Regions from separate parts of the Thomasclavelia spiroformis DSM 1552 genome, predicted to be linked through region 2. Evidence: predicted binding sites of a transcription regulator. Region 2 holds the regulator's gene; the other holds the start of a gene.
What was found. Region 2 encodes Rex, which represses fermentation and respiration genes when NADH is low (regulators of the CRP and FNR family bind a similar motif). Its sites were predicted from a motif close to GTGAANNNNTTCAC; they were not measured.

Region 1: adhE (bifunctional acetaldehyde-CoA/alcohol dehydrogenase) is a predicted target of Rex. The motif match lies at 6,537-6,550, and genes of this name have one in related genera.

The regions. Positions count from the first base shown of each region.
Region 1 covers NZ_CP102275.1:2,279,899-2,291,579, reverse strand. The annotation lists gene NQ543_RS10915 (C40 family peptidase) at 237-1,652, shown strand; gene NQ543_RS10910 (superoxide dismutase family protein) at 1,757-2,230, shown strand; gene NQ543_RS10905 (Cof-type HAD-IIB family hydrolase) at 2,282-3,073, shown strand; gene NQ543_RS10900 (IS110 family RNA-guided transposase) at 3,337-4,497, opposite strand; gene NQ543_RS10895 (calcium/sodium antiporter) at 4,908-5,771, shown strand; gene NQ543_RS10890 (glycerophosphodiester phosphodiesterase) at 5,768-6,457, shown strand; gene adhE (bifunctional acetaldehyde-CoA/alcohol dehydrogenase) at 6,637-9,285, shown strand; rRNA gene NQ543_RS10880 (16S ribosomal RNA) at 9,641-11,165, shown strand; rRNA gene NQ543_RS10875 (23S ribosomal RNA) at 11,393-11,681, shown strand, end outside.
Region 2 covers NZ_CP102275.1:708,146-719,826, reverse strand. The annotation lists gene asnS (asparagine--tRNA ligase) at 1-1,158, opposite strand, end outside; gene NQ543_RS03150 (redox-sensing transcriptional repressor Rex) at 1,217-1,843, opposite strand; gene tsaD (tRNA (adenosine(37)-N6)-threonylcarbamoyltransferase complex transferase subunit TsaD) at 1,836-2,870, opposite strand; gene rimI (ribosomal protein S18-alanine N-acetyltransferase) at 2,871-3,317, opposite strand; gene tsaB (tRNA (adenosine(37)-N6)-threonylcarbamoyltransferase complex dimerization subunit type 1 TsaB) at 3,311-3,913, opposite strand; gene tsaE (tRNA (adenosine(37)-N6)-threonylcarbamoyltransferase complex ATPase subunit type 1 TsaE) at 3,910-4,359, opposite strand; gene NQ543_RS03125 (DUF402 domain-containing protein) at 4,368-4,901, opposite strand; gene NQ543_RS03120 (energy-coupled thiamine transporter ThiT) at 5,022-5,549, opposite strand; TPP riboswitch at 5,623-5,722, opposite strand; gene NQ543_RS03115 (acetate/propionate family kinase) at 5,837-7,027, shown strand; gene NQ543_RS03110 (YoaK family protein) at 7,061-7,729, shown strand; gene NQ543_RS03105 (hypothetical protein) at 7,746-8,264, opposite strand; gene NQ543_RS03100 (RluA family pseudouridine synthase) at 8,391-9,299, shown strand; gene NQ543_RS03095 (peptide deformylase) at 9,313-9,723, opposite strand; gene NQ543_RS03090 (MATE family efflux transporter) at 9,734-11,062, opposite strand; gene NQ543_RS03085 (pseudouridine synthase) at 11,105-11,681, opposite strand, start outside.

The DNA of each region.
Region 1 (11,681 bases), 960 kb from region 2:
GGAAGTAGTTTAGGCTACTTCTTTTTCTGAGTATTTTTATATTATAGGGTTATTTAAATATAAATTGGTAAAAATGTGTTTATAGGGTAAAAAACGTAGAAAATAGATTTTTAATGTTTTATATATTAAATTATTTTTTTGATAATTTAAATTTTATTGCTTAAATCAAGCGAATTTGCATTTATCTAAAAAAAGTGTTATAATCTAATAGTACGTTTTAGATAGGAAGTGAGTTAATGAAGATAAAAACGGATAATTTTATTAATGAAAATATTATCAAACGTAAAGCAATGTTTATCCCTATTGTTGGGGTTGCAGTATTTATGTTAGTAGGATATGCCGCAGTAGATAAAGAAGCACCGGAAATTGTTTCTAATCGAGTTGAGGTTTCATATGGAGAAAAATTTGATTTAAATGCTATTAATATTACAGATAATCAGGATGAAAGAGATGATTTGATAGTTGATATTAAAGCAGAGAATGTAAATACTAAACAGTTAGGAACTTATGAGGTACTTGTTAGTGCAAGTGATAGTTCATCAAATATTGCTACTAAGGAAATTTTAGTTGAAGTAGTTGATGATAAAGCACCTGAATTTAAAGTTGTAGGTGTAGATAAAGGATATGTAGTACAAGTTCCTATTAATGGAAGTAATGACGTTTCTAACTATGTTAGTGCCATTGATAATGTAGATGGAGATGTTTCACCTTTTATTGAAACTGATAAAGCACTAGATGCATCAAAACCTGGTATCCAAGATATAACTTTATCGGTAACTGATTCTTCTGGTAATGTTACTGAAAAGACGTTTGAATTTGCTGTATCGGATTTAACACCGCCAAGTGTTACGTTATTAGAAGGAGAAAATATCATTATTGATTATGCTAGTGAATTTAAATTAGAAAATTATTTAGTTGCTAGTGATGATATGGGATCTGTTACTAATACTATAATTGGTAGTGTTGACACAAGAAAAGAAGGAGAAACACAAACTATTAAAGTCAGTACAAAAGACGATGCTAAAAATGAAGTTGTTTCTACATTGAATTTCAATGTAAAGGATATAAGTGGTCCTAAAATAAATCTAAGTAGTAATGAAGTTGAAGTAGCAAAAGGAGATGCTTTCGATCCTCGAATGTATCTGGTTTCTGCAATTGATAATAAGGACGGAGATGTTACGGCTGACGTTTCGGTAGGAAACATTGATACTAATACTACTGGTAATAAATCCGTAGAGTTTAGTGTTTTGGATGCGGCTGGTAATAAATCTGTAGCATCATTGAGTGTAAAAGTATATACGCCAGGAACAAAAATTTTGGAAACTGCATATACTAAACTAGGTTCACCATATAAATGGGGAGCAACTGGTCCAAATTCATTTGATTGCTCTGGATTTACATCTTGGGTATATCGTCAACATGGGATTTCTCTATCAAGAACTGCTCAGGCTCAATCTCAAGGCGGAGTAGCGGTTGATAGAAGTAATTTACAACCTGGAGATTTAGTGTTTTTTGGCTCAGGAACAGGTAGAATTACTCATGTAGGTATTTATGTTGGTGATGGTAAGATGATTCATTCACCTCAAACAGGAGATGTAGTTAAAATATCTGCGCTTCATAAAAACTATGTTTGCGCAAGAAGATATCTATAAGGATTTAAAATATTGATTTATAAAATACTCCATTATTTAATAATGGAGTATTTTTATATGTATAGTTAACTGAGGTCCTTCATATATATTAAGTGGAGGAAGATATGGAAACGTATAAAATAATTGATATGTTATGTAAAGGGAATCCTGATGCTTATGCAGTTATTAAAGGATCAGGAATAAATGGTTTGTTATTGGTTTATGGATATGAAACTGGATGTGTGTTGGTTATAGAAGCTAACGGATTATCGAACACAGATTGTAATCAAGGAATACATGGTTTACACATTCATGAAGGTAAGAAATGTATGGGAACTAAAGATAATCCTTTTAGTGATGCAGGGGGACATTTTAATATGAATGAATGTTTACATCCGTATCATAATGGAGATTTACCACCGTTATTTTCAAAAGATGGAATGGCGTGGATGGCGGTATATATAAACAAATTTACTGTTAATGATATTATAGGAAGAACAATAATTATTCATGAAAAAAAAGATGATTTGACTAGTCAACCTTCTGGAAATGCTGGTAAGATGATAGCGTGTGGTGAAATAATTGATATATATCAGTAAATTATAGCAAGATATGTTACAATTATGGATGTATGCATTAGGAGGTATGTTATGAGTAAACTATTGTTTTTTGATATTGATGGAACATTAATTGATTGTAATCTAGGTATTTATTCGATTAGTGATAATGTAAAGGAAGCACTAGATAAATTAAAAGAAAATGGGCATGATGTTTTTTTGGCAACTGGACGTTGTAAATGTTTTATTGTTGATGAAGTAATGAACTATCCTTTTAGTGGGTATGTAACTTGTAATGGTGGTTACGTTGAATATTTGAATCAACCTATATATAAAGCAATTGTACCAAGTGAGGCGATTATAGCGACAATGAAACTCTGTGATAAGTATGGCTTTAATTATTACTTTGAAGGTAATGATAATATTTATGTTCGTGATAGTAATGATAAAAAACATCTTGAATTTTGTAAAAAATGGGGAATGAAGTTAGAAACAATTATTGACCAATTTAATCCTGATGAAATAGAAACCTATATAGGAATGATAGTTGTTAATGATGCTGTTGATATTCCTGTTATGGTAGATGCATTGGACCCTTATTTTGATATTCAAAGACATCAAAATGATTGTTCTTTCGATTTAACTTTGCGAGGTGTTTCGAAAGCGGTAGGAATTTGTGAGCTTGTAAAAAGATTGAATAAAGATATTAGTAATACTATTGCTTTTGGAGATGGTAGAAATGATATTGAAATGTTAGAAATGGTAGGTTTAGGAGTAGCTATGGGAAATGCTGTTATTGAAGCAAAAGCAGCTGCTGATTATGAAACTGATCGAATTGAAAATGATGGTATTGTAAAAGCGTTAAAAAAATTTGATTTATTATAGCAGCTTTTTGCTGCTTTTATACATTGTAAATTTTTTTGATAATTGGTGGTGTAATAAAAAATTCTTATTTTAATTATATGCTTTGATAAAATTCAAAGAAAGACAACTATATTAAAGTCAAGTAGTAGATTATGAAATAGTATGAAAATAAATTACTTGAAAATATAGTATTTGATCTTTGAAATTGTGAATGAAAAAATGTTAAAAAGAACTATCGTAAAAATAGCTTATTTTAATAGAATTTAGTTCGATAAATATTTTGATTATTTAAGAGAATTTATATCAAAAGTAATATGATTTATTTCAAGATGATAAATGATTCTTAAAAGTTTTCTTACACAATGACCTAAAGCGCAAAGATGTCCTTTACCTTGACTTCGTTTTAAATGATAGTAGTTATTAAATGCAGGGTTGTGGCGTATTACAGGTATGATGACTCGATAAAGTGTTGCCCTTAGATATTTAGAACCTTTCTTGGTTATGGCTGTTTTATCAGCTGAAAATTCGCCAGATTCACTGATATATGGATTCACACCTGCAAATTTAATTAATTTTCCTGCATTTGAGTATTTACTTATATCACCAAGTTCAGCTAAAATAGAAGTACCAGTAATAATTGATATTCCTGGTATTGATGTGATAGAAGAATCTTGTGTGATGGCGAGTTCTTCTATTTTTTTATCTAATTCTTCAATTTGAGAGTTTATTAAATCAATACTGGAAATAACCGATTGAATGATAAAAGAAATAGAAACATCATGAATACCCACAGAATTAGAAGCTAATTCTTTTAAGTCTTCTGCTGAGAAGATATTACAGTATTTAAAACATTTTCTTAAAGAACGAATATCTGTATGTGCAATGGTATAGGCATCACCATATTTTCTTAAAATATTTAAATATGTAATGGTGTATTCATTATTAAATAATGTATTAAATTCAGGAAAAACAATATCAATATGTCTTTGAAGAATATTCTTCTTACGATTCATTTCAATTGTCAATTGTGTACGATAGCGCGTTAATTCTTTGGCCTCCTTTAATTTCTCATCTTGAATAGAGATGATGCGATAGTAATCTTTATCTAGGAGAGCTTTGGTAATTAAAATAGCATCTTCTTTATCGCTTTTAACAGTTTTTAAAGAAGCTTTTCTAAGGTTCTTAGTGGTAATAGGATTGATTAAAGCAACTTTATAACCTTTAGCCAATAAGCAGCTTTCAATGGCAAAGTTATAGTGTCCGGTATCTTCCATACCGATTAAAAGTTCATCTTGTGTGTATTTATTAAGTTCGTCATAAAATTTTTGAAATCCATCTTTATTGTTTTTGAATAAAAAAGGATCACATAAAGATTCGCCAGTAGAAGCATCCATGATAAAAGCGGCATGTTTATATTTGGCAATGTCAATTCCAACAAGTTTCATAATTATCAATTCCTTTCTTAAGATGATTTGTGATTGTGAAATCAGATCCACTTCAAAGGTATCAAAAACCTGGTGTGTTCAGAATTCAAAAGACTCATACAACTAATAATAAATGCGATACAAAGAAGTGGTAAGATCCTTTCTGAAAAGTCAAAGCAATAAGGAAAAAAATACAAATCCACATTCACAATTACACATTTTAACACAACCTGAAGTGATACCAAATAATTCAGGTAGAAAGGAGAATTGGTATATTAGATTTATTACTCTTTGTATGAGTAACTTCAATATACCAGGAAAAAATATAATAAAGATATGTTGATACAAGTTATTTGTTTGATTGTAGGGTTTGTTTTATTAATTAAAGGGGCTGATGTATTTGTTGAGGGGCATCTAAATTATCATCAAAAATGAATATACCACCAATTGTAATTGGGCTTACTGTTGTGGCTTTTGGTACTAGTGCACCTGAAGCAGCAATATCAATTATTTCAGGAATGAATGGAGATGCCGATTTAGCGATTGGAAATATAATTGGTAGTAATGTTATAAATGTATTAGTAATACTTGGGATTTCTGGATGTGTAAAATGTTTAAAAGTGAATTGTAATACATATCGGTATGAAATTCCGTTTGTTATGTTGATTACTTTGCTTTTAATAATTTTAGGTAAATTAGGTGAGAAGCTTGATTTTTTAGATGGTATTATCTTATGGGTTTTATTTTTTGTGTTTTTGTGTTATTTGTATCAGTTGGCTAAAAGAGGAGAAAATGTAGCTGTCAGTGAAATTGAAAAAGTTAGAGTGCAAGATACTTTGTTTCGCTTGATTTTAGTAATTATTTTAGGGATAACAGCCATTATTTTTGGTAGTAATTTAACGATTGATGCTGCTGTATATATTGCTACAGAGATGAATGTTAGTCAAAGGTTAATTGGACTTACTGTTATTGCATTCGGGACATCATTACCTGAATTAGTTACTTCAGTAACAGCTTCTTTGAAAGGTAAATGTGATTTGGCTGTTGGCAACATTGTTGGAAGTAATATATTTAATATTTTATTTGTTTTGGGAACTACGGCATTAGTTTGTCCAGAAGCACTTGTTTTTAAAAATAGTTTTATTATTGATGGTATGGTTGCAATAGGTGCGTTATTTTTGTTGTATATATTTATAGGTAAAGATTTTTATTTAAAAAGAGTTGGTGCAGTTATTATGTTGATTAGTTATGTGATTTATTTTGTGAGTTTATTATATTATAGGAGAAGTTTATGATTAAATTGGCGCATAGAGGGTATAGTGAAAAGTATCCTGAAAACACAATGATAGCATTTGTCGAAGCTATTGAAGGTAATTTTGATGGAATAGAGACAGATGTACATCTAACTAAAGATAATCGTTTGGTATTGATACATGATGAGAAAATAAATAGAACATCTAATGGTAAGGGGTATGTTAAGGATTTAACATATGATGAGTTGTGTAAATACAATTTTAATTATCACTTTAAAGAGTATAAAGAGAAAATACCATTATTAGAAGAGTTGTTAGACTATTGTAAAAATAGAGAAACAATTTTGAATCTTGAAATTAAAACAAATAAAATCCGTTATTCTAATATTGAAAAGATGACATATAATTTAGTTAAATCAAAAGGGATGTTGAATCGTGTAATATTTTCTTCTTTTTGTTTAGAAAGTTTATTAACATTAAGAGAAATTGATAAAAATATATATTTAGGATATTTATTTGAAGATGATTATATAAAAAATAAAGAACTGGTTTTTAAATATAAATTTAATGCTGCTCATCCAAAATATGTTTTTTTAAATGAAAAAGAAATAAACGATTATCTTAAAAGAGGAATAGACGTTAATACTTGGACTGTTAATGATTTTGAAATTAAGGATTTTTTAGCTGATGAAGGGGTTAAGGTGATAATAACAAACCGAGATATCTAAAGCTATTTTGGCTTTGGATTTTTTAATTAACACCAAAAAACACTGATAGCGTTTTCATTAAAAATATAGTGTTTTCATTGTGAAAAAATGCACAATATTACTTGTCTTTTTTGTAAAATTGGGGTACACTATCAATGGAAACAAATTAAATATTTCATAATGAATCGGAGGAAAAAATAATGGCAGAAAAAAAAGCTGTTAACAAAGTGGTTGAACCAACTAACGAAGAAATTGATGCTTATGTTGATCAACTAGTTTCAAAAGCTCAAGTAGCTTTATCAAAATTTGAAGAATTTACTCAAGAACAAGTAGATTACATCGTAGCTAAATGTTCTGTAGCTGGATTAGATGCTCATGGTACTTTAGCAGAAGCGGCTATTAATGAAACAGGTCGTGGTGTATTTGAAGATAAAGCAGTTAAAAACTTATTTGCTTGTGAATATGTAACAAGTAATTTACGTCATTTAAAAACTGTAGGTATTATTAATGAAGATCCTCTTTTAGGGATTACTGAAATTGCTGAACCAGTAGGTGTTGTTTGTGGTATTGTTCCAACAACTAATCCAACTTCAACAGTAATTTTTAAATCATTAATTTGTTTAAAAACAAGAAATCCAATTATTTTCTCATTCCACCCAAGTGCACATGCATGTTCTGTAATGGCTGCTGTAGTTATTAGAGATGCTGCAGTTGCAGCAGGTGCACCAGAAGATTGTATCCAATGGTTAGATATGAAATCTATGTATGCAACTACTGCATTAATGAAACATCCAGGTGTTGCAACAATTTTAGCAACAGGTGGTAACGCAATGGTAAGTGCAGCATATTCTTGTGGAAAACCTGCATTAGGTGTTGGTGCTGGTAACGTTCCTGCGTATGTAGAAAAAACATGTGTATTACCAAGAGCGGTAAATGATATTGTATTATCTAAATCATTCGATAACGGTATGATTTGTGCTTCTGAACAAGCTGCAATTGTTGATCATGAAATTTATGATGATTTCATGAAAGAAATTAAGAGATTTAAAGTTTACTTTGTAAATAAAGATGAAAAAGCTAAATTAGAACAATTTATGTTTGGTGCTGCTGCATATTCTGATAATGTAAATGCTGCTAAATTAAATCCAAATGTAGTTGGTAAACCTGCAACATGGATTGCTGAACAAGCAGGAATTAAAGTACCTGAAGATACACAAATTATTTGTGCTGAATGTGCTGAAGTAGGACCAAATGAACCATTAACAAGAGAAAAATTATCTCCAGTATTAGCGATTTTAAAAGCTAGCAGTACAGAAGATGGTATCTTAAAATCTACTCAAATGGTTGAATTCAACGGTTTAGGGCACTCAGCTGCTATCCATACTGAAGATCATGAATTATCTAAGAGATTCGGACATGCATGTAAAGCTATTCGTATCATCGAAAATGCTCCATCTACATTCGGTGGTATCGGTTCAGTTTACAACGCATTTATTCCATCATTAACATTAGGTTGTGGTTCTTACGGACATAACTCTGTATCTAATAACGTAAGTGCTATAAACTTAATCAATATTAAGAGAATAGGGAGACGTAATAACAATATGCAATGGGTTAAACTTCCTCCAAAAATTTATTTTGAAAGAAATTCAATTAAATATCTAAGAGATATGAAAGAAATGGACAAAGCCATGATTGTTACAGATAGAGGAATGTATAATCTTGGTTATGTTGAAAAAATTGAAGATGTAATTAGAAGAAGAAGAAATAAAGTTGATTTAGAATTATTCTTCGATGTTGAACCAGATCCAAGTATTGACACTGTAGAAAAAGGTGTTGAATTAATGAGAAACTTTGAACCAGATGTAATTATTGCATTAGGTGGAGGTTCTTCAATGGATGCAGCTAAAGTAATGTGGTTAATGTATGAACATCCAGAAGTTAATTTTGATGATATTAAACAAAAATTCATGGATATTAGAAAACGTGCTTTCAAATTCCCGGAATTAGGTAAAAAAGCTAGATTAATCTGTATCCCAACAACTTCAGGAACAGGTTCAGAAGTTACTCCATTTGCGGTTATCACTGATAAAAGAGCAAATAAAAAATATCCATTAACTGACTATGCATTAACACCAACTGTAGCTATCGTAGATCCAGAACTTGCTATGACAATGCCTGCTTCTATTGCGGCAGATACAGGTATCGATGTGTTAACACATGCAGTTGAAGCTTATGTATCTATTTTAGCATCTGATTTTACTGATGGATGGGCTAAACAGGCAGTTAAATTAGTATTTGATTATTTAGAAGAATCAGTTACAAAAGGAACTCCAATTGCAAGAGAAAAAATGCATAATGCAGCAAGTATTGCAGGTATGGCATTTGCTAATGCGTTCTTAGGTATGAACCATTCATTAGCACATAAGATCGGAGGAGAATTCCACGTACCACATGGACGTACAAATGGTATCTTATTACCACACGTTATTAAATATAACGGAACTATTCCTACTAAATTAAACATCTGGCCAAAAATTGAAAACTATAAAGCAGATGTTAAATATATGGAATTAGCACAATTAATCGGATTAAAACCAAAAACTCCAGCAGAAGGTGTTCAAATGTTTGCTGATGCCTGTGAAGAGTTATGCCACAAAGTTGGTTTAGCATCTAACTTCGAATCTCAAGGAATCGATAAAAAAGAATGGGATGCAGCAATTCACAGAATGGCAATGAATGCATATGAAGATCAATGTACACCAGCTAACCCAAGAATGCCAATGGTACATGATATGGAAGCTATCTTAAGAACTACTTGGGATTACAAAAATAAATTTGATAAATAATTATAATTAAATATATAGAGAGACAATTCATAGCGAATTGTCTCTTATATTTTAGAGAAGGAGAGCAGAGGAAAGTGGAGAAAAACAAAAAAAGATAAAAAAAGGCAAAAAAAGCTTTACAAAGGCAAAGGAATATGGTAAATTAAGTGAGCACTCGAGAGAAGAGGAAAGAGGCTTTAGAAAAAGATGGAAAAAGATATTGACTAAAGTCAAAAAAGAGTGTAAGATAAGAAAGTCGGCAAAAGAGAGGCCGATAAGAGAGATCATTGAAAACTAAACAGAATTAAAGAACACACGTCAAAGAGAAAAAAAGAAGAGCTAAACAGACAGGAAATTGTCTGAGAGAGATAAAAGGACAATGGAGAGTTTGATCCTGGCTCAGGATGAACGCTGGCGGCGTGCCTAATACATGCAAGTCGAACGCGAGCAGCAATGCTCGAGTGGCGAACGGGTGAGTAATACATAAGTAACCTGCCCTAGACAGGGGGATAACTGCTGGAAACGGCAGCTAAGACCGCATAGGTATGGACACTGCATGGTGACCATATTAAAAGTGCCAAGGCACTGGTAGAGGATGGACTTATGGCGCATTAGCTGGTTGGTGAGGTAACAGCTCACCAAGGCGACGATGCGTAGCCGACCTGAGAGGGTGACCGGCCACACTGGGACTGAGACACGGCCCAGACTCCTACGGGAGGCAGCAGTAGGGAATTTTCGGCAATGGGGGGAACCCTGACCGAGCAACGCCGCGTGAAGGAAGAAGGAATTCGTTCTGTAAACTTCTGTTATAAAGGAAGAACGGCGGATATAGGGAATGATATCCGAGTGACGGTACTTTATGAGAAAGCCACGGCTAACTACGTGCCAGCAGCCGCGGTAATACGTAGGTGGCGAGCGTTATCCGGAATTATTGGGCGTAAAGAGGGAGCAGGCGGCGGCAGAGGTCTGTGGTGAAAGACTGAAGCTTAACTTCAGTAAGCCATAGAAACCGGGCTGCTAGAGTGCAGGAGAGGATCGTGGAATTCCATGTGTAGCGGTGAAATGCGTAGATATATGGAGGAACACCAGTGGCGAAGGCGACGGTCTGGCCTGTAACTGACGCTCATTCCCGAAAGCGTGGGGAGCAAATAGGATTAGATACCCTAGTAGTCCACGCCGTAAACGATGAGTACTAAGTGTTGGGAGTCAAATTTCAGTGCTGCAGTTAACGCAATAAGTACTCCGCCTGAGTAGTACGTTCGCAAGAATGAAACTCAAAGGAATTGACGGGGGCCCGCACAAGCGGTGGAGCATGTGGTTTAATTCGAAGCAACGCGAAGAACCTTACCAGGTCTTGACATCCGGATAAAGACCTCAGAGATGAGGGGATAGATATATCCGAGACAGGTGGTGCATGGTTGTCGTCAGCTCGTGTCGTGAGATGTTGGGTTAAGTCCCGCAACGAGCGCAACCCTTGTCGCTAGTTACCATCATTAAGTTGGGGACTCTAGCGAGACTGCCAGTGACAAGCTGGAGGAAGGCGGGGATGACGTCAAATCATCATGCCCCTTATGACCTGGGCTACACACGTGCTACAATGGATGGAGCAGAGGGAAGCGAAGCCGCGAGGTGAAGCAAAACCCATAAAACCATTCTCAGTTCGGATTGTAGTCTGCAACTCGACTACATGAAGTTGGAATCGCTAGTAATCGCGAATCAGCATGTCGCGGTGAATACGTTCTCGGGCCTTGTACACACCGCCCGTCACACCATGAGAGTTGATAACACCCGAAGCCGGTGGCCTAACCGCAAGGAGGGAGCTGTCTAAGGTGGGATTGATGATTGGGGTGAAGTCGTAACAAGGTATCCCTACGGGAACGTGGGGATGGATCACCTCCTTTCTAAGGAGAAGAGGAAGTGTGGAGAAGATTCTGTTTAGTTTTGAGTGAAACTCGAAGAAGAGAGAAGCTCAGAGATCATTGAAAACTGGATAATAGACAAATTGCGAAAGAAAGAGATCGAGATAAGAAAATTATTGAGGTCTTTCTAGAGAAAGTCGAAAGAAAACTAAGAGAATTCAACACTGAAACAGTCAGTAAGAAGGAAATAGTGATCAAGACACCGAATAGGTAAAGTAGGGAAGAGCGTATGGCGGATGCCTAGGCACAGAGAGGCGAAGAAGGACGCAGCAAACAGCGAAATGCGACGGGGAGCAGTAAGCATGCAACGATCCGTCGATGTCCGAATGGGGGAACCCATCCGGGATAGAGACCGGATATCCTGCAGTGAACAGATAGCTGCAGAGAGGCGAGACTCAGGGAACTGAAACATCTAAGTACCTGAAGGAAGAGAAAATAAAAATGATTTCCTAAGTAGCGGCGAGCGAAAGGGGAGGAGCCCAAACCGATTTTAGGATC
Region 2 (11,681 bases):
TACTAATTCTCCGATTCCTGGAACTAATAAGTCACAAGCGGCAACTGTTTTATTATCATCATTTAAACGCATATAAAATGCTTTGATTTCTTTTGGATAATCAGTTAAAAATACTGGACCTTTAACTACTTGTTCACAAATATAACGTTCATGTTCACTATTTAAATCCATTCCCCATGAAACTTTATTTTTAAACTTAACATCAGCCTTTTCTAAAATTTCAATTGCTTCAGTGTATGTCATACGTTTAAAATCGCTATTTCTAACTTTAGTAATACGATTAATACAATCTTTATCAATCATTGATGCAAAGAAATTCATTTCTTCTGGAGCATTATCTAAAACATAGTCAATACAATATTTAACCATATCTTCAATCAAATCCATATCATCTTCAAGATCTGCAAAAGCAATTTCAGGCTCAATCATCCAAAATTCACTAGCATGTCTTGAAGTATTTGAATTTTCTGCTCTAAAAGCAGGCCCAAATGTATAAACATCTCTAAATGCCATAGCAAAAGCTTCAACATGTAATTGACCAGTAACTGTTAAAAAAGCTTCTTTTTCAAAAAAGTCATCTTCAAAGTTTGTTCCATCAATAGTTGTAGCTCTAAACATTTCTCCAGCACCTTCACCGTCATTACTTGTAATGATTGGTGTATGTACATACACAAACCCTTGTGATTGGAAAAATTCATGAATCGCCATTGATAAAACACTACGTAATCTAAAAATAGCATAAAAAGTATTAGCTCTAGGTCTTAAATGAGGAATTTCTCTCATATATTCAAAAGAATGACGTTTCTTTTGTAATGGGAAATCTTCATCACAACGACCTTCAATTTCGATTTCAGTTGCTTCTACTTCAAAAGGTTGTTTTCCTTCAGGAGTTAATTTTAATTTTCCAACAACTCTAATTGCACTCCCTGTTGACAATTTATCAATTTCTGCATAATTATCAATTCCTTGTTCAGTATAAACAATTTGTAAATTTTTAAAATATGTACCATCATTTAAAGCAATAAAACCTAGTTTACCACTATTTCTATTAGTACGAACCCAACCCTCAAGTTCAACATATTCATACCCTTCTAAATCCATCATTTGATTACTTAAAAACATTTCATATAATTCTCTAACCGTTATAAATTCAAACATATTAATCCTCCTAGTTTTAAATATTATATACTTTATCATCTATACTATTCAAGCATTATTATCGATTTGAATCCATCTTAATTACTAATTCTTGGATTGCTACTACAACATCTACTTGCTGTACCTCTACACCAGGTCTAACCGTAAAATGAGTATGTGTAAAATCTACAATTCCTCTAATTCCTAAATCCATTAAACGATCTACTGTTGGTTGAACATTTTCTGAAATGGCTAAAATTGCAATCTTACAATCTTTTGGAAAAGTTTTTTCCAAATCATCAATATTATACAACTTAACTCCAAAACGTTCGCCCTCTTTGTTTTTATCTTGATCATAACCACAGACAATTTTTCCAACCGTATATTGCCAACGATTATATTTTAAAATCGCGCTTCCTAAATTTCCAACTCCGATTAAAATAATCGATTCATCTAATCCTAAACCTAACACTTCACTTAATACATCTATCAGATGTTTAACATCATAACCTTTACCACGTTGACCAAAATTATTAGTTTTAGATAAATAAGTAAAATCTCGACGAATCGTTGTATCTAAAACTCCTGTTAATTCTGATAATTCACTTGATAAACAGTTTTCTTTACCTTCATGTTGCATCTTTCTAAGAGCTTTTAAATAAACCGGATAACGCGACATCGTTGCATTTGAAATTTTTTTATCCATCACTTCTTACTCCTTGATAAGATTCACTTTCAAGATCCAAATTAGGTTTAATTCCAAGTGATAAATCACTAAACATTTTCAAATCATACATCTGTTTTGCACATAAAGCAATCATCATAGCATTATCAGTACAACAACTCATAGGTGGTAATAATAATTCAACACCATCCAAATTACTTACTGCCATCTCCATTGCCGTTCTTAATCCTCGATTAGCACTTACTCCACCTGCTAACATTACTTGTTTAACACCATAAGCTTTAGCTGCTTTAATCGTTTTATTAACTAAAACCTCAATTACCACATTTTGAAAAGACGTCGCTAAATTTTCTTTATTAATTGTTTCACCACGTTGATTAGCTTTATGATTTAAATTAATTACCGCCGATTTTAAACCACTAAAACTAAAATTATAGCTATCATCATCTAAAGGAAGCGGTAAATCATATGTTGCTTTTCCAACACTAGCCATTTTATCAATTATCGGACCACCAGGATATGGTAATCCTAAAACTCGGCCAACTTTATCATATGCCTCACCAACAGCATCATCAAATGTAGTTCCAATAACTTCAAATTCAAATGGTGCTTTTAATAAAACTAATTCACTGTGTCCACCACTTACAACTAAACATAAACTTGGATATATCATATCTTGATTATAATTATTTGCATAAATATGACCAGCAATATGATGAACCCCAATTAATGGTTTTTGATATGCCATAGAGATTGTTTTAGCCACTTGCAATCCAATATGCAATGAACCAACTAACCCTGGTCCTTTAGTAACTGCTATGGCATCAATTTGATCAATTGTAACATTAGCTTTTTTTAATGTTTCTTTTAGTACTACACTTACACATTCAACATGCTTTCTACTAGCAATTTCTGGAACTACTCCACCATACAATGCATGTATATCAATTTGGGAGGCTACTACACTTGATAAAAATTCACGTTTATCTTTCAAAATAGCCATTGCCATTTCATCACAACTTGATTCAATTGCTAAAATCAGTGACATTTACTTATCCTCCATTTTCTTTATCATTAAATATGCATCTTCATGATTATCTTGATAATAATTCTTTCTTGTAGCAACAATTTTAAAACCACATTTTTTATATAAACTAATTGCTTTTTCATTAGAAACACGTACTTCTAAATTAATATTTGGATATCCTTGCATTTTAGTAATTTCTTCACATTTATCCATTAAAAGCTTTCCATATCCTCTACCTTGATACATTTCTCTTATTCCCAATGTAGTTATTTGAGTTTGATCTCCTAATAACCACATCCCAATATATCCAACTATTTCATCATTATTCTCTAAAATCAAAATAGTCGAAAAAGCATTTCTCTCTACTTCATAATATAAAGCATCTTTATCCCAAGGAGAAGTAAACAATTCTTTTTCAATCTCTACGATCTTATCAATATCCAAACATTCCATTTTTCTAATTAACATATTTTTTTAGCCTCAACATCCTTTAAATAATGAGGAATTAAATTATCAACATCTTCAACATATTCAACATTTTTTGAAGCCTCATATATATTTTTACATAAATCAACTTCAATTTTATCATACCCAACTATTTCACTATCTCCATATACTGGATAATCAGGATACTGCTTTTTAAAATCATTAAAATTTTCAATCAACATTATTTGATCATCAATAACCTTACAATTATTATCATACACTCCAACAAATATCTTTTTACTACGCGCATCGATAACACTAATTGCCTTGTCACTACCTACATATCCATGTAAAGAAGAAACCGCTTTTATTTTTATTTTACTAATTGCAGCTAATGTTTTAGCAATCGTTAAGGCAACTCTTTGACCAGTATATGAACCAGGGCCAATCGTTATGATCATTTCATCAAAATCTAAAATATTAAAATTATTTCTTTTTAACATTTCATCTAAATAAGTTATAGCATATTCAGATTGCTTTTTATTACCAAACTCTTGATATCGCTCAAGACATTTATCATTTTCATATAAAGCTATTACCAGATAAGCATTTGATGTATCCATTACAACTGTTTTCATTTAAACTCCTCCAATAACTGCTCATATCTAGATCCTACTGCTCTAAATATAAAATCACGAGCATTTTCATCAATTTTTTTTATTTCAATTTCTAATCTTTCAGTTGGTAAAATATCTTCAATATAATTTGCCCATTCAACTACACAAACATCATCACTATCAAAAATCTCTTCAAAACCCAAATCATCATCTTGACCTTCCAAACGATAAGCATCAAAATGTGATAAATTCAATCTTCCTTGATACTGTTTTAAAATTGTAAAAGTAGGACTATTAATAATTTTTTTAATTTCTAAACCTAAACCAATCCCTTTAGTAAAAGTAGTTTTACCAGCACCTAAATCCCCACTTAAAGTAATTAGCATATTTGGTTTTAATAATTCACCTAATTGCTTTCCTAATTCAATTGTTTCATCTAAATTATTGATTCTAATTACTGTTTGCATTTTTTCACCTATCCTTGTGTTAGATCTTCATAGATATGGTACCAGTGTTTAGTAAAATCTTCATCAAATGGACCAGCTCTTTTTGAAGCTAAATTAATTAATATATCTAATTGTTTTTTTAATATTTTATCTAATTCTTTAGAATAATTCATTTGTTTTGCGTGTTGACGATATTCTTCTTCGTCCAAAACACGATAATTTCCATCAGGAAAAACTTTTAAATCAAGATCATAATCAATATATTTTAATGCTTCGCCATCATATAAAGTTGGTGAAGCAATATTACAATAATAATAAACTCCTGTTTTACGAATCATGCAAATAACATTATACCATTTTTTCTTAGGAAAGTAGCATATTGCAGGTTCTCTTGTATGCCACATTCGTCCATCTGCTTCGGTAACTAAAGTACGATTATTTATCGCAATAAAATGATCATCATTTTCATCTAAAATAAATCCCTTGGACCAACATCGATGGATACTTCCATCATGTTTATAACAATGAATTAATACCTTTTTTCCTACCAGGGAATTTGACATTATTCAATACCTCTCTTTATAACATTTCTATTATACACAAAATGCATATTTTTTTAAAGGTGAAATCTCATAACAGCAATAAAAAAGACACATATCACCGTGATACGTGTCATAACTTAATTATATTCTAATTTTATTTTTTAATCTTGGATATAAAAGCATAAACAAGATAAAACATACAACAAGAGTGGCTAAATTATATGGGATATTATATGATAAGTTACCAAGTAATGGAGTATTAAATGCATACCACCCAGCAATTAAATGACTAATTGTTTTTAATATCATTACAATAATAATTCCAATTGGAATTTCAATTTGATTAATTTTAATCAATGGAATCAAGCCAACTATTCCGACAATTGCCATTGGTAACAAATAGTCAAAAATAACTGATAGCGGTCCATAAAATGTCGCTAAACCTAAGACAAAATGTAACCCTACACATACAAGTGAAACGATTAAACCATAACTAGCTCCCATTAAATAGCTACATAACATTAATGCTACTAAAGAAAAACTAATATTTCCACCATTTGGCATTGTAGGTGTAAATTGTGTTAGATATTCTAAAACAATTTGTAATGCTGCAAAAATAGCCATATAAGTCATTGTTTTAGTAGTAATTTCAAATTTCCTGTTTTTCATTCTTTGTTTTCCCCTTTCTTAAAAAGAGCCAAACAAAATTAAAAAAAGCTTTTTTACAAGCGTAAAAAAGCAAATAATTTTAAAATTGCTCTCTCTACGCTGGCATTACCCAGTTCAGATAATAAGGGACAAGGTATAACCTTTCTCAGCAAAATGCGCCCCTGGCTCATTTATATTATATGATTTATTAGTCAAATTTCAAGAAAAAATTATAAAGCTTATGCTTTTTTATAGATATTTTATAAAATAATGATATAATGACCATAGATTAAGGAGGCTGTATAAAAATGGCAAAAATTATTTCTGTAAATGCAGGTAGTTCATCATTAAAATTTCAATTATTTGAAATGGATGACGAATCTGTAATTACCTCTGGGGTTATTGAAAGAATCGGATTAGAAGATTCTATCTTTACGATCAAATATGATGGTAAAAAAACAGTTACAACTAGTCCTATTAAAGATCATAAGGTTGCAGTAGAACTATTATTAGATACTTTAATTGAAAAAGGCATTGTAAAAGATTTAGATGAAATCAAGGGCGTTGGACATCGTGTTGTTCAAGGGGGCGCATATTTTGATTCATCAGTTATTATTGACGAAGATGTTGTAAATAAAATTGACGAATTAAAATCATTGGCACCACTTCACAATCCAGCACATTTAACTGGATATTATGCATTTAAAGAAGCAATTCCTAATGCTGGTGCAGTTGCGGTATTCGACACTGCTTTTCATCAAACATTAGAACCAAAATGTTATATTTATCCAATTCCATATAAATATTATACTGATTATAAAGTGCGTAAGTATGGGGCTCATGGTACTAGTCATTACTATGTTTCTAGAAGATGTATTGAAATGTTAGGTAATCCTGAACATTCTAAAATTATCGTTGCTCATTTAGGTGCTGGTGGATCTTTAACAGCAATTAAAGATGGTAAGTCAGTAAATACATCTATGGGATTTACACCACTTGCAGGTATCATGATGGGAACTCGTAGTGGTGATGTTGACCCTTCAGTAATTGATTATTTAATTGAAGAAGTTGGCATGGATATGAAAGAAGTTATCAAAATGTTGAATAAAGAATCGGGATTATTAGGAATTTCAGGTATTTCTAGTGATTTTAGAGATGTTCAAAATGCTGCCATTGAAGGAAATGAAAGAGCACAATTAGCAATTGATATTTTCTATCGCCGTGTTATTGCTTATATTGGACGTTATTTCATTGCTTTAGGTGGTGTTGATGCAATCTGCTTCACTGCAGGAATTGGGGAAAATTCATTCTTTGCAAGAAAAGGTATTTGTGATTTATTAAAAGATGCTTTAGGTGTTGAACTTGATGAAGATGCAAATGTTAATGGTAAAGGTGATCGTTTGATTAGTACTCCTAATTCTAAAGTTAAAGTTTTTGTTATCCCAACAAATGAAGAATTAGTAATCGCACGTGATACTAAACGCTTATTAAATTTATAAAAATACATGTAGCAAAAATGCTACATGTTTTTAATGATGAAAATTAAAAGTTATTTTAAAGCAACGATTCATGAATCTTTGCTAACAGGTATTTTACTTGCGATTGTTGGGGGATTTTTAGACATCTATACTTATATTTTAAAAGGTAATGTCTTTGCTAATGCACAAACTGGTAATATTGTTTTAATGGGATTAAAGATTGCTCAAAGTGATTTTATAGGGGCACTATATTATTTATTACCGATTATGGCATTTTTTCTTGGAATTGTTATTAGTGAATATATTAGACATAAATTTACTAATCTTCAATATCTTGAGTGGCAACATTTGATTTTGATAATTGAAATAATTATTCTTACAATAATTGCTTTTGAACCAAAACAATTACCACATTTAATTTGTAATGTAACAATTGGTTTAGTTTGTTCATTACAAGTTAATGCTTTTAAAACTACTCGTGGTTTACCATATGCTTCAACTATGTGCACTGGTAATTTAAAATCGGCTGGTCAAAAATTATCTGCCTATCTTTTTTTACATGATAAAGATGCATTGAAACATTGTTTTCGATATTTAATCATTATTTTCTTCTTTATTTTAGGTGCAATTATTGCAACAATATTAATTAATTTCTTTGGTCAAATTTCTTTATTATTTTGTTGCTTACTACTTTTAATAGCTTTATTGATTTTAATGTATTAGCCTTTTTAGGCTTTTTTTATTTTAACAAATGCTCTTCAACATAATTAATAATTTCTTTACGTGTACTAAGTACATTGCAAAATGGTTTTCGTAAATCCAATCTTTGCATATCAACACAACGTATTTCACTTAACTGTAAACGACTTTTAGTTTTTACATTTTCCATCATTACATCAATATCTAATTCAAAACCCGGATTACAACTATTACCTTTTAATGATGTGCACGGAATAATTAACATTTTATAACCTAAATCTTTTAATATATAACACCAATGTCCATCCATTAATTCTTTAGGAAATCCTCGTCCAATATTGAAATATGCGAGTTGATGAATTTTAGGCCTAAGTTTTAAATGATAAAACGTATTTTCACTATCACGACCTTGCTCTTTTACTAAATGACAATAAAAATATTCTAATTGATTAGTTAAATGTTTTAGTGAGCAACTATATTTTTCTACATCATAAATACCGGTCTCTTCTAGATTTTCTAATGATTTACTTATTTCAACTAAGTTATCATGAACACTCATTTTGATCTCCTCCTATTATCTTTTACATTAGTAATTCTAAAATTACTTATATTGTTTACATTTTTTTAATATTTATGCATTTTATACCATTAATTTGTTATAATGCTTTTAAAAGGAGGAATCTATGTGAAATATAAGCTTCAAGGGGATTATTTGACATTGATCATTGATAATGATTTTCATCATAAAACAATTAGAGATATATTCAATTATTTACATTTATCAAAAAAAACAATTCATTTATTAAAACAAGATAAAAATTATACTTTAAATAATCAATTTGTAAACGATAATCATCTTTTAAACAAAAATGATCATTTAAAAATAAAAGCTTTTAATCAAGAATCAATTGATTACGTTCCTCAAGAATATCCTTTATCAATAGCTTATGAAAATGATTTTATCTTAATCGTAAATAAGCCAATCAATACAACTATTTATCCAGAAACAAAAAAAGAACTAAATACATTGTGTAACTATGTTGCAAACTATTATTTAGAAACTAATCAATATTTGCTAATTCGACATATTCATCGTTTAGACAAAGATACGACTGGTTTAGTATTATTTTGTAAATGTCCTCTTTTACAGCCAATATTAGATAATATGATGGCAAATAAATTAATAAAAAGAAGCTATATTGCTATTTGTAAAGGAATTATCGATCATGATCTTACGATTAATAGAGATATTGCTCGAGATCGTCATGTTAATAAAATGAGAATTACTAACAAAGGATTAAAAGCAATAACAGAAATAAAAATTATTAAACATGATAAACAAAAAAATTATACTGTTTGTAAATGTGATTTGAAAACTGGTCGAAAACATCAAATTCGTGTTCATCTAGCTTCAATTAATCATCCATTATTAAGTGATCCTTTATATGGTAATAAAAGTAAATTAATTGATCGATTAGCTTTACATGCATATAAATTAGAATTTATTCATCCTGTTACAAAGCAACAGATTATTGTTAAAGCTGACTTACCTCAAGATATGAATTTTATTAATATCAAAAAAGATTGGTTATAAGCCAATCTTTTAATTATACTAAAATACCGTTACAGTGATCTATTTCATGTTGGATAATTTGGGCTGAATAATCTTTGAAAGTTCGTGTTTTTTTCTTAAAATTAAGATCTAAATATTCAACTGTTATTTTATGATAACGCAACGCTGGCATTAAGGTTTCATGACATAAGCAACCTTCATTTGTTTCATATTTACCTGTAGTTTTAGTAATTGAAGGATTGATCATTACTAAATATTCATCATTATTTTCAATTACAATTATTTGCTTATTATAACCTATCATATTAGCTGCCATTCCAACACATTTATCTTTATTTGCTTTAATTGTATCTAAAAGATCTTCTACTATATATAAGTCTTCTTTTGATGCTAATGATGATTTTTGACTTAAAAATAATTTATCTTTTACAATTTTTTTAATCATTTTTTACTCCTTATACTAATTGTTTATTCATCCATTTACCACTATGATAACGCCAGATAAAGAAAATACTACGCACTATCCAATCAATAAACATTGCAATCCATACACCTAATAAACCATAACCCATATATCGACCAATAACATAACTAAAACAAAATCTAAAAATCCACATCGAAGTTGCTGAAACAATCATTGTAAATTTTGCATCATTTGAAGCTCTTAAAGCATTTGGAAAAGTAAATGCTAATGGCCAAATTGTAGCTGCAAAAATTGTATGAATAAAAATACATTGATATGCTAAATCAATTGTTTCTTTTGAAAGAGCATAAAATTTTAAAATTATTGGCGTAAAAACCAATAATACAGTTATTAAAACAGCCATTGTAATATATGTAATCTTCATTAATTTTTTTATATAATATTTTGCCTGTTTATAATCGTTAGCTCCTACACACCTACCTACTACAGTAACCATTGCAAGCGACATTGCCATTCCTGGAATAATTTGCATTTGTGCAAGATTATTAGAAACAGCATTGGCTGCAATTGAATATGTTCCAAAAGAAGCAATTAAACTTTGTACTAGTATCTTACCAAATTGGAACATTCCATTTTCTAAACCTGAAGGAATCCCAATTGTAAGAATCTTTTTGATATAAGTAAAATCAAAATGCCAATGTAAATAATCATTGACATATAATTCATTATTTTTATGACTTAATGTCTTTAAAATAACTGTACAAGCAACCACTCGGGCAATTAAAGTTGCCAGTACAGCTCCAAAAACGCCCCATTTAAAACCAAAAATAAATACTGCATTTAATCCAATGTTAATAACATTCATAATAGCACTATTGATCATTGAAATCTTAGAATTTCCTATCGCTCTAAATAATGCTGCCCCAGCATTATATAAAGCAATAAAAGGATAAGAAATTGCTGAAAACAAAAAATAAATTTCAGCATTTTTCATGACATTTGCTTCTACATGTCCAAAAATAAGTTGCAATAAAGAACTATTAAAAATAATGATAATGATCATTAATACACTAGCTAGTAAAGCTGTAATTAAAATTAATTGCTTAGCAGAATATTGAGCTTTTTTTATTGAACCCTGACCAATAAACTGTGATGCAACAACAGCTCCTCCAGTTGCAAGAGCTGAAAAAATATTGATTAATAAAACATTAATCCCATCAACTAATGATACTGCTGATACAGCTGCTTCACCAACACTTGCAACCATTACAGTATCTGAAAAACCAACTAGTATTACTAGTATTTGTTCAATTATTAATGGAATTATTAGTTTTTTTAAATCTTGGTTACTAAATAACATTAAATATCCCCCCAATGGGTTTTATTATATACCTATTTTATATTATTTTGTATTATTTATTGTAATAAGTTGTTTAATTTCTTGATTATTTAGTTTTCGATAATTTGCCAATGATAGATTATTATCTAAATTTATTGAAGCAAACATAACTCTTTTTAATTCTAATACTTTGTTATTACATGATAAAAACATTTTTTTGATCTGATGATAGCGACCCTCATTAATAGTAAGATAACAGTGATAATCATCAATTATTTCTAAATAACTTGGTTTACACTTTACTTTTTGATCTATTATAATTCCGTTATTAAATATTTCAATTAAATCATCAGTTAATTTATTTTTAACTGTGACATAATATTTTTTATCAATATGATTTTCAGGTAATAATAATCTTTTTGATAATGTTTTATCATTTGTAATTAACAATAAACCGGTTGTATCAATATCTAATCTTCCTAAACAATAACAATCATCTCGACCGATTAAATCAATTACACATTTATATTTTTTATCATGATTAGCACAAATATATCCTTTAGGTTTATTTAACATGTAATAAACAAATGGCCATTTTAACTCAACACCATCAAAAACAATAACATCATCAATATCAACT